DNA from 2 places in the Streptomyces sp. NPDC055013 genome. Region 1 is predicted to be linked to the other one. Evidence: riboswitches for the same ligand, from Rfam matches in the RefSeq annotation. Region 1 holds a riboswitch; the other holds the start of a gene.

Region 1 (4,206 bases):
CGCCCCGCTCGCCCAGCTGCCGCAGCACGCGATAGCCGAAGTAGGCCTGGATGATGCTGTGCGGGAAACGGACCTTGCGCTCGAAGCCCTCCACCAGTCCGAGCCTGTCCGCATTGCGTGCGATCCGGGCGAGGGCGGCGCGGCACTGGTCCATGTTGCCGCCGCGCAACCGCTTCCTCTCGTCCGGGCCGATCCGCCGGCACAGCACGTCCCAGATCTGCTGCCGGTGCCACTCGGAGAAGACGTTCCCGCGCCTGCCGTACCGGTCGAAGGCGCGTCCGCCGGCCCACAGGTGCTCGGCGCGGGCCTGCGCGCGTCGCATCGGACCGGGGTGGACGTCCGAGTCGAGCAGCTCTCCGAGGCCGACCTCCAGCTTGTCCTGGAGCAGTCCCAGACAGGCCAGGGCGGAGACCACTTCGAGGGCGTCGCGGCGTTCCTGCCGGCTCAGCGCGACGTCCCGGCGCAGCCTGCCCTGGCACAGCGCCTCGTCCCAGGTCTCCAGCAGCCACAGCCGCAGCATGCCGCGGTCGCGGCTGCGGGTGTTCATGTGCTGCGGGTCGTTGTCGGGCCGGTCGTGCTCCAGGGCGCCGTGGCGGTGCAGTTCGCGGGCGATCTGGAGGTAGACCGGCGACTCGGTCACCTCCGCCGTCTCCACGATCCAGTCCACGCGGCGTTCGTCCGTCTCCGGGACGCGTGCCTGGACGAACCGCAGGGCCTCCTCCTCGCTGAGCGGTTCCAGCTCCACGATCGCGGCCGGGGTGCTCTCCAGCGGGCTGTGCGGACGGGAGGCGATGACGAGGGGCAGCTTCTCCTCGTGGGCGCGCTCGATGGCCCGCCGGATGATGTTGTCCCGGTGCTGTTCGAGGCCGTCGCCGAGGAGAGCCTCCTCCAGTCCGTCGGCGATGACGACCGGTTTGTCGTCGGCCAGGAGTTGCTGCCAGACCCGCTCGGTCTTGCCGCGCGCGAGGATGCCCCGGGGTGCCTCTTCGGTGAAGCGCTGCTTGGCCATGCGTTCGAAGTTCAGGTCGGTGCCGCCGTTCGCGTCCCGCAGCCGGATCGGCACGGGTACGGCGTTCTGCTCCGCCAGCAGTTCCGTGAGGCGTACCAGGACGGCGGTCTTGCCCACACCGACGCCGCCGACCAGCAGATAGGGCCGGCGGGTGGCGCGCTCCCGCAGCCGTTCGGCGATGACCTGGGCGATCTCCTCGCGGCCCACGATCTCGGCGGTGTCCGGGCCTGCGGTGAGCACCAGTCGGTGGGGGTCGTCCCGTGCCTTGGCGAGATAGCGCCGCTTGGTCCAGCGGTACCACCAGAACAGAAAGAGTGTGGCGGCGATCGACGCGGCGAGCACCGGGCCGACGAAGCGCATGACCGTCTCGAATCCGGGGTTGCCCTGCCGCCACCGCTCGAAGCCGGTCGTGTTGCTCGAGATCAGGATGTACAGGCCCTCCACCACCCAGGCGAACAGGGCGAGCGCGGCCACCGTCCAGATGGCCCGGGTGACGTTGGTGTAGGTGAACCACCGGCGCCATTTCCTGGGGCGGGTGGTGCCGCCGCGGGCCTCCAGGCGGATCATCAGCCGGTGCCAGTGGCCCACGAACCCCTGCCTGACCCAGGTGCCCGCCCGTCTCGGAGCCAGCGTCGCCATCGGCGCGTCGCGCGGCCGCTTCTTGCCGGGCGGGCGACGCACGACCCTCGTCATCGTTCGTCTCCTTCCGAGAAGGACTCTCGAAACGGAGCGACCGCGGGGCGCCGACACCTATCTCCATGGAAGCACTCCCGGAACTCCCCGCAACCCGGCGGCCCCATGGCCGGCATGCGCGCCCCGGCGAGGGTCGAGATCCGGATACTCGCCGACATCACTCTCCTCACCTACAAGTTGACGCTCTGAAACCAGCACGACACAACATCTGGGGGTGGCGTGGCGGGTGAGCACAAGATGTATGCTCATGCTCGCTGTCGCCGCAGGGGAATCCGGTGCGAATCCGGAACTGTCCCGCAACGGTGTACTTGTGCATGTCTGTTCCCAGGACCGGCGTGCGCAGGAGTCAGTCCGAGGACCTGCCGACAGCGCGCCCGGCCACCCGGCCGGTGCGCCCGACGTCCGGGCCTCGTGGAATGGGCCGGTGGACGCGACGCCGTGTGCGCTCGTGTGCTGCCCCCTGCCCTCGCCGAGGCCCCCGTGCCGAGCGAGGGAGAGCCCCCACGTGACCATCGCGCCAGCAGACCCGGCCTCAGCCGTTCCTACCGTCCCCACGGACGAGGACGCTCCGGGAACCGCCTTGCTGCGGACCCTGACCGAGCTGACCGCCGACCTCGCCGACGCCGACCCCGGCCGGGTCGCCGCCGCCGCGCTGCGCGGCCGGTCCGCGTTCGCGGACGAGGCGGAGCTGCGCGAGCTGGCCACCGAGGCGGCGGCCGGCCTGATCTCCGAGGACCCCGCCTACAGCAGGCTCGCCGCCCGGCTGCTGACCCTCTCCATCGCCGCCGAGGCCGCCTCGCAGGGCGTGACGTCCTTCACCGGATCGGTCGCGGTCGGACACCGTGAGGGCCTCATCGCCGACCGGACCGCCGAGTTCGTGCGGCTGCACGCGGCCCGCCTCGACGCCCTGGTCGACACCGACGCCGACGACCGCTTCGGCTACTTCGGCCTGCGCACCCTGCACAGCCGGTACCTCCTGCGGCACCCCATCACCCGCAAGGTCGTCGAGACGCCCCAGCACTTCATGCTGCGCGTCGCCGCCGGTCTCGCCGAGGACGACACCGCCCGGTCGGTGGACGAAGTCTCCGCGCTCTACGGGCTCATGAGCCGCCTCGACTACCTCCCGTCCTCCCCCACCCTCTTCAACTCCGGCACCCGGCACCCCCAGATGTCGTCCTGCTACCTCCTCGACTCCCCCAAGGACGAGCTGGACTCCATCTACGACCGCTACCACCAGGTCGCCCGCCTCTCCAAGCACGCCGGCGGCATCGGGCTGTCGTACTCCCGTATCCGCTCCCGGGGTTCGCTGATCCGCGGCACCAACGGTCACTCCAACGGCATCGTCCCGTTCCTGAAGACCCTCGACGCCTCGGTCGCCGCGGTGAACCAGGGCGGCCGGCGCAAGGGCGCGGCCGCGGTGTACCTGGAGACCTGGCACTCCGACATCGAGGAGTTCCTGGAGCTGCGCGACAACACCGGTGAGGACGCCCGCCGTACGCACAACCTGAACCTCGCGCACTGGGTCCCGGACGAGTTCATGCGCCGGGTCAACGCCGACCAGCCGTGGTCGCTGTTCTCGCCGTCGGACGTGCCGGATCTCGTGGACCTGTGGGGCGACGAGTTCGACGCCGCGTACCGCAAGGCCGAGGCGGCCGGGCTCGCGAAGAAGACCATTCCCGCCCGTGACCTGTACGGCCGCATGATGCGCACCCTCGCGCAGACCGGCAACGGCTGGATGACCTTCAAGGACGCCGCCAACCGCACCGCCAACCAGACGGCCCTGCCGGGCCATGTCGTCCACTCCTCCAACCTCTGCACGGAGATCCTGGAGGTCACGGACGACGGGGAGACGGCGGTCTGCAACCTGGGGTCGGTCAACCTCGGCGCCTTCGTGAACACGATGACCGGCGACATCGACTGGGAGCGGCTCGACGCCACCGTCCGCACGGCCGTCACGTTCCTCGACCGGGTCGTCGACATCAACTTCTACCCGACCGAGCAGGCGGGCCGGTCGAACGCCAAGTGGCGGCCGGTCGGACTCGGCGCCATGGGCCTGCAGGACGTCTTCTTCAAACTGCGCCTGCCCTTCGACTCGGCCGAGGCGAAAGCCCTGTCGACCCGGATCGCCGAGCGCATCATGCTCGCCTCCTACGAGGCCTCCGCCGACCTCGCCGAGCGCAACGGACCGTTGCCGGCCTGGGAGAAGACCCGTACCGCCCGGGGTGTCCTGCACCCCGACCACTACGGTGTCGAGCTGACCTGGCCGGAGCGCTGGGCTGCCCTGCGCAGCCGTATCGCCACCACCGGCATGCGCAACTCCCTCCTCCTCGCCATCGCGCCCACCGCGACCATCGCGTCGATCGCCGGTGTCTACGAGTGCATCGAGCCGCAGGTCTCCAACCTGTTCAAGCGCGAGACGCTCTCCGGAGAGTTCCTCCAGGTCAACTCCTACCTGGTCAACGAGCTCAAGGAGCTCGGCGTCTGGGACGCCCGCACCCGTGAGG
Region 2 (4,206 bases), on a different contig from region 1:
GGTCCTCATCGAGACGATCACCGCAGCCTTCGAGATGGAGGAGATCCTCTACGAGCTGCGTGAGCACAGCGCGGGTCTCAACGCGGGCCGCTGGGACTACCTGTTCAGCCTCATCAAGACGTTCGGTCACCGCACCGACTTCCTCCTCCCCGACCGGGCGAAGGTGACGATGACCGCCCCCTTCATGCGGGCGTACACCGAACTCCTCGTCCGCACCTGCCACAAGCGCGGCGCCCACGCCATCGGCGGCATGGCCGCCCAGGTGCCCGGAAAGGACCCGGCCGCGAACGAGGCCGCACTCGCCAAGGTCCGGCTCGACAAGGAGCGGGAGGCCGAGGACGGCTTCGACGGCTCCTGGGTGGCCCACCCCGGGCTCGTCCCCACCTGCCACGAGGTCTTCGGCGGTGTCCTCGGTGAACGGCCCCACCAGATCGACCGTACCCGCGACGACGTCGAGGTGACCGCGGCCGACCTGCTGTCGGTGCGCAGGATCAGCGGGCCGCCGACCGCGGAGGGCGTGCGCACCAACATCGCCGTGGCGCTGCGCTACTTCGCCGCCTGGCTGCGCGGCCAGGGCGCCGTCGCGCTGGACGGCCTCATGGAGGACGCGGCCACCGCCGAGATCGCCCGTGTGCAGGTCTGGCAGTGGCTCCGGCACCGGGTGATCGACCGGGAGACGGTGCTGCGGCTGCTCGACGACGAGGTCGTCGCGCTCGGCGCCGAATACCCGTGGGCGCCCGTCGACGAGATCCGCGCGCTGTTCGAACGGACCGCGCTGGCGGGCGAGTTGCCGCTGTTCTTCACCCCGGACGCGTACACGCGGCACCTCGTCAAGCGGACGGAGGCCGGGGCATGAGCGGGGGCATCCAGCGCGTCGGCGTGGTCGGCGGCGGGCAGATGGGGGCCGGGATCGCCGAGGTGTGCGCACGGGCCGGACTCGACACCGTGATCTGCGAAGTGGACGCGATCGCGGCCCGCGCCGCCCGGGACCGGGTGGCGGCGTCACTCGACCGTGCCGTGCACCGCGGCAAGCTGGAGGAGGCCGCGGCGCGGGACGCCCTCGCCCGCCTGGTCTTCAGCGGCAGCCTGGACGAGCTCGCCGACCGGCAGCTCGTCGTCGAGGCCGTCATCGAGAACCCGGCGGCCAAGACCGAGGTCTTCGCCGCCCTCGACAAGATCGTCGAAGACCCCGAGGCGGTGCTGGCGACCAACACCTCCTCACTCCCCATCATGCGGCTCGGCATGGCGACCGGCCGGGCGGACCGGGTGGTGGGCCTGCACTTCTTCAACCCGGTGCCGGTGCTGCCGCTGGTCGAGATCGTGACCTCGCTGCACACTTCGGAGGCGACGATCGCCGCGGTCGAGGACTTCGCGACCCGAGCGCTCGGCAAGACCGTGATCCGCTCCCAGGACCGGGCAGGTTTCGTCGTCAACGCCCTGCTCGTCCCGTACCTGCTGTCCGCGGTCCGGATGGCGGAGTCCGGCTTCGCCACCGCCGCCGACATCGACACGGGCATGGAGCTGGGCTGCGCCCACCCCATGGGCCCGCTCAGGCTCGCGGACCTGATCGGCCTCGACACCGTCGCCTCGATCGCCGAGTCGCTCTACGACGAGTTCAGGGAACCCCTCTACGCCCCTCCCCCGCTGCTTCAGCGAATGGTGGAGGCGGGGCTGCTCGGCCGGAAGGCCGGCCGCGGGTTCCACATCTACGACCAGGACTGAGGGCCTGGTACGACGCGGGCTGAGGGGCCCGCGTCGCCGCCGGGGATGAGGGTTCCCGCGCGGTGGACACAGGGGAAGGGCGGGAAGCGCGTATGCGGCGCGCTTCCCGCCCGGTGGCGTTGGGACCCACGGGCGCTCGGCGCAAACGCGGCACTCGGGTGTCCCATTTCACCATCCGAATGACGGACGCCGTCCTTCCCTCCGAGGTGCCACCCCGTAGGCTGACCGGTGCAGCTGGTTCGCCCCGCCCGCCAGGTGGGATGCGTCGCAAGAGGGAACCCGGTGGGAATCCGGGACTGCCCCGCAGCGGTGAGTGGGAACGACCGCCGTCATGAGCACTGGGCCCGACGAAAAGGGCTTGGGAAGCGACGGCCAGTAGGTGTCCTCCGGTCAGGAGGACGTGCCCGCGAGTCCGAAGACCTGCCAACTGCCCGTGTGCGGACCATTCCGCGCATGGAGATCTCGGTGACCTCGAGGGCGGGTCGGCGTACATACCAGGCGGACGACCGCGCTTTTGCCGCGCGGGGTCGGTTCCGTCCGGTTCGTCACCCCTTCGCGCTCTCGTCCCGTCCCCGGGATCTCAGGGATTCATCTCGCGAAGGAGATCTCCGTGACCAGCAAGTCCGCAGCCGCGGCAGCACGGGCCACCGTGTACGGCTACCCCCGCCAGGGCGCGAACCGGGAACTGAAGAAGGCGATCGAGGGCTACTGGAAGGGCCGCGTCACCGCCGACGCTCTCCGCTCCACCGCCGCCGAACTGCGCGCCGCCAACTGGCAGCAGCTCGCCGAAGCCGGCGTCCACGAGGTCCCGACGGGCGACTTCTCGTACTACGACCACGTCCTGGACACCACCGTCATGGTCGGCGCGATCCCCGAGCGCCACCGGGACGCCGTCACGGCCGACACCCTCGACGGTTACTTCGCCATGGCGCGCGGCACGCAGGACGTGGCGCCGCTGGAGATGACGAAGTGGTTCGACACGAACTACCACTACCTGGTGCCGGAGTTGGGCCCGGGCACCGTCTTCACGGCCGACTCGGCCAAGCAGGTCGCCGAGCTGAAGGAGGCCCTGGCGCTGGGCCTGACCGCCCGCCCCGTCCTGGTCGGCCCGGTCACCTACCTGCTGCTCGCCAAGCCCGCCCCCGGTGTGCCCGCGGACTTCGAGCCGCTCACCCTCCTGGACCGCCTGCTGCCGGTGTACGCCGAGGTCCTCGCCGACCTGCGCGCGGCCGGCGCCGAGTGGGTGCAGCTCGATGAACCCGCACTCGTCCAGGACCGCACCCCGGCCGAGCTGAACGCCGCCGAGCGCGCCTACCGTGATCTCGGTGCCCTCACCGACCGTCCCAAGCTGCTGGTCGCCTCGTACTTCGACCGGCTCGGCGACGCCCTGCCCGTACTGGCCAAGGCCCCGGTCGACGGGCTTGCCCTGGACTTCACCGAGTCCGCCGCCGCCAACCTCGACGCACTCGCCGCCGTGGGCGGGCTGCCCGGCAAGCGCCTGGTCGCCGGCGTGGTCAACGGCCGCAACATCTGGGTCAACGACCTGGAGAAGTCCCTGTCCACCCTCGGCACCCTGCTCGGGCTGGCGGACCGGGTCGACGTGGCCGCCTCCTGCTCCCTCCTCCATGTGCCCCTGGACACGGGCCTGGAGCGGGACATCGAGCCACAGGTCCTGCGCTGGCTGGCCTTCGCGAAGCAGAAGACCGCCGAGATCGTCACCCTCGCCAAGGGCCTCGCCCAGGGCACCCACACCATCGCCGCCGAACTCGCCGCCAACCGGGCCGACCTGGCGTCCCGCGCCGGCTCGCCGATCACCCGTGACCCGGACGTCCGCGCCCGCGCCGCCGCCGTCACCGAGGCCGACGCCCGCCGCTCCCAGCCGTACTCCGAACGTGCCGCCGCCCAGCGCGCCCACCTCGGCCTTCCCCTGCTGCCGACCACCACCATCGGCTCCTTCCCGCAGACCGGCGAACTGCGCACCGCACGCGCCGACCTGCGCGGCGGGCGCATCGACGCCGCGGGGTACGAGGAACGCATCAAGGCCGAGATCCAGGAGGTCATCTCCTTCCAGGAGAAGACCGGGATCGACGTCCTCGTGCACGGCGAGGCCGAACGCAACGACATGGTCCAGTACTTCGCCGAGCAGCTCACCGGCTACCTCGCCACGCAGCACGGCTGGGTCCAGTCCTACGGCACCCGTTACGTCCGTCCGCCGATCCTGGCCGGCGACATCTCCCGACCCGAGCCGATGACGGTGCGCTGGACCCAGTACGCCCAGTCCCTCACCGACCGCCCGGTCAAGGGCATGCTCACCGGCCCGGTCACCATGCTCGCCTGGTCCTTCGTCCGCGACGACCAGCCACTGGGAGACACGGCCCGGCAGGTCGCCCTCGCCCTGCGCGACGAGGTGGGCGACCTGGAGGCGGCCGGGACTTCCGTCATCCAGGTCGACGAACCCGCGCTGCGCGAGACACTGCCCCTGCG

Evidence for each region. A riboswitch is a leader RNA that binds a small molecule or an ion and turns the genes downstream of it on or off. The one in region 1 is predicted to bind cobalamin.
Region 2: linked by a shared signal. The riboswitch ahead of metE (5-methyltetrahydropteroyltriglutamate--homocysteine S-methyltransferase) and the one ahead of ACWGDB_RS34570 (ribonucleoside-diphosphate reductase subunit alpha) in region 1 are both predicted to bind cobalamin.

Annotation. Positions count from the first base shown of each region.
Region 1 is NZ_JBSGVW010000039.1:32,248-36,453, forward strand. Features, by position in the region: gene ACWGDB_RS34565 (ATP-binding protein) at 1-1,702, opposite strand, end outside; cobalamin riboswitch at 1,944-2,083, shown strand; gene ACWGDB_RS34570 (ribonucleoside-diphosphate reductase subunit alpha) at 2,208-4,206, shown strand, end outside.
Region 2 is NZ_JBSGVW010000001.1:470,807-475,012, reverse strand. Features, by position in the region: gene aceB (malate synthase A) at 1-856, shown strand, start outside; gene ACWGDB_RS02025 (3-hydroxybutyryl-CoA dehydrogenase) at 853-1,722, shown strand; cobalamin riboswitch at 1,941-2,164, shown strand; gene metE (5-methyltetrahydropteroyltriglutamate--homocysteine S-methyltransferase) at 2,333-4,206, shown strand, end outside.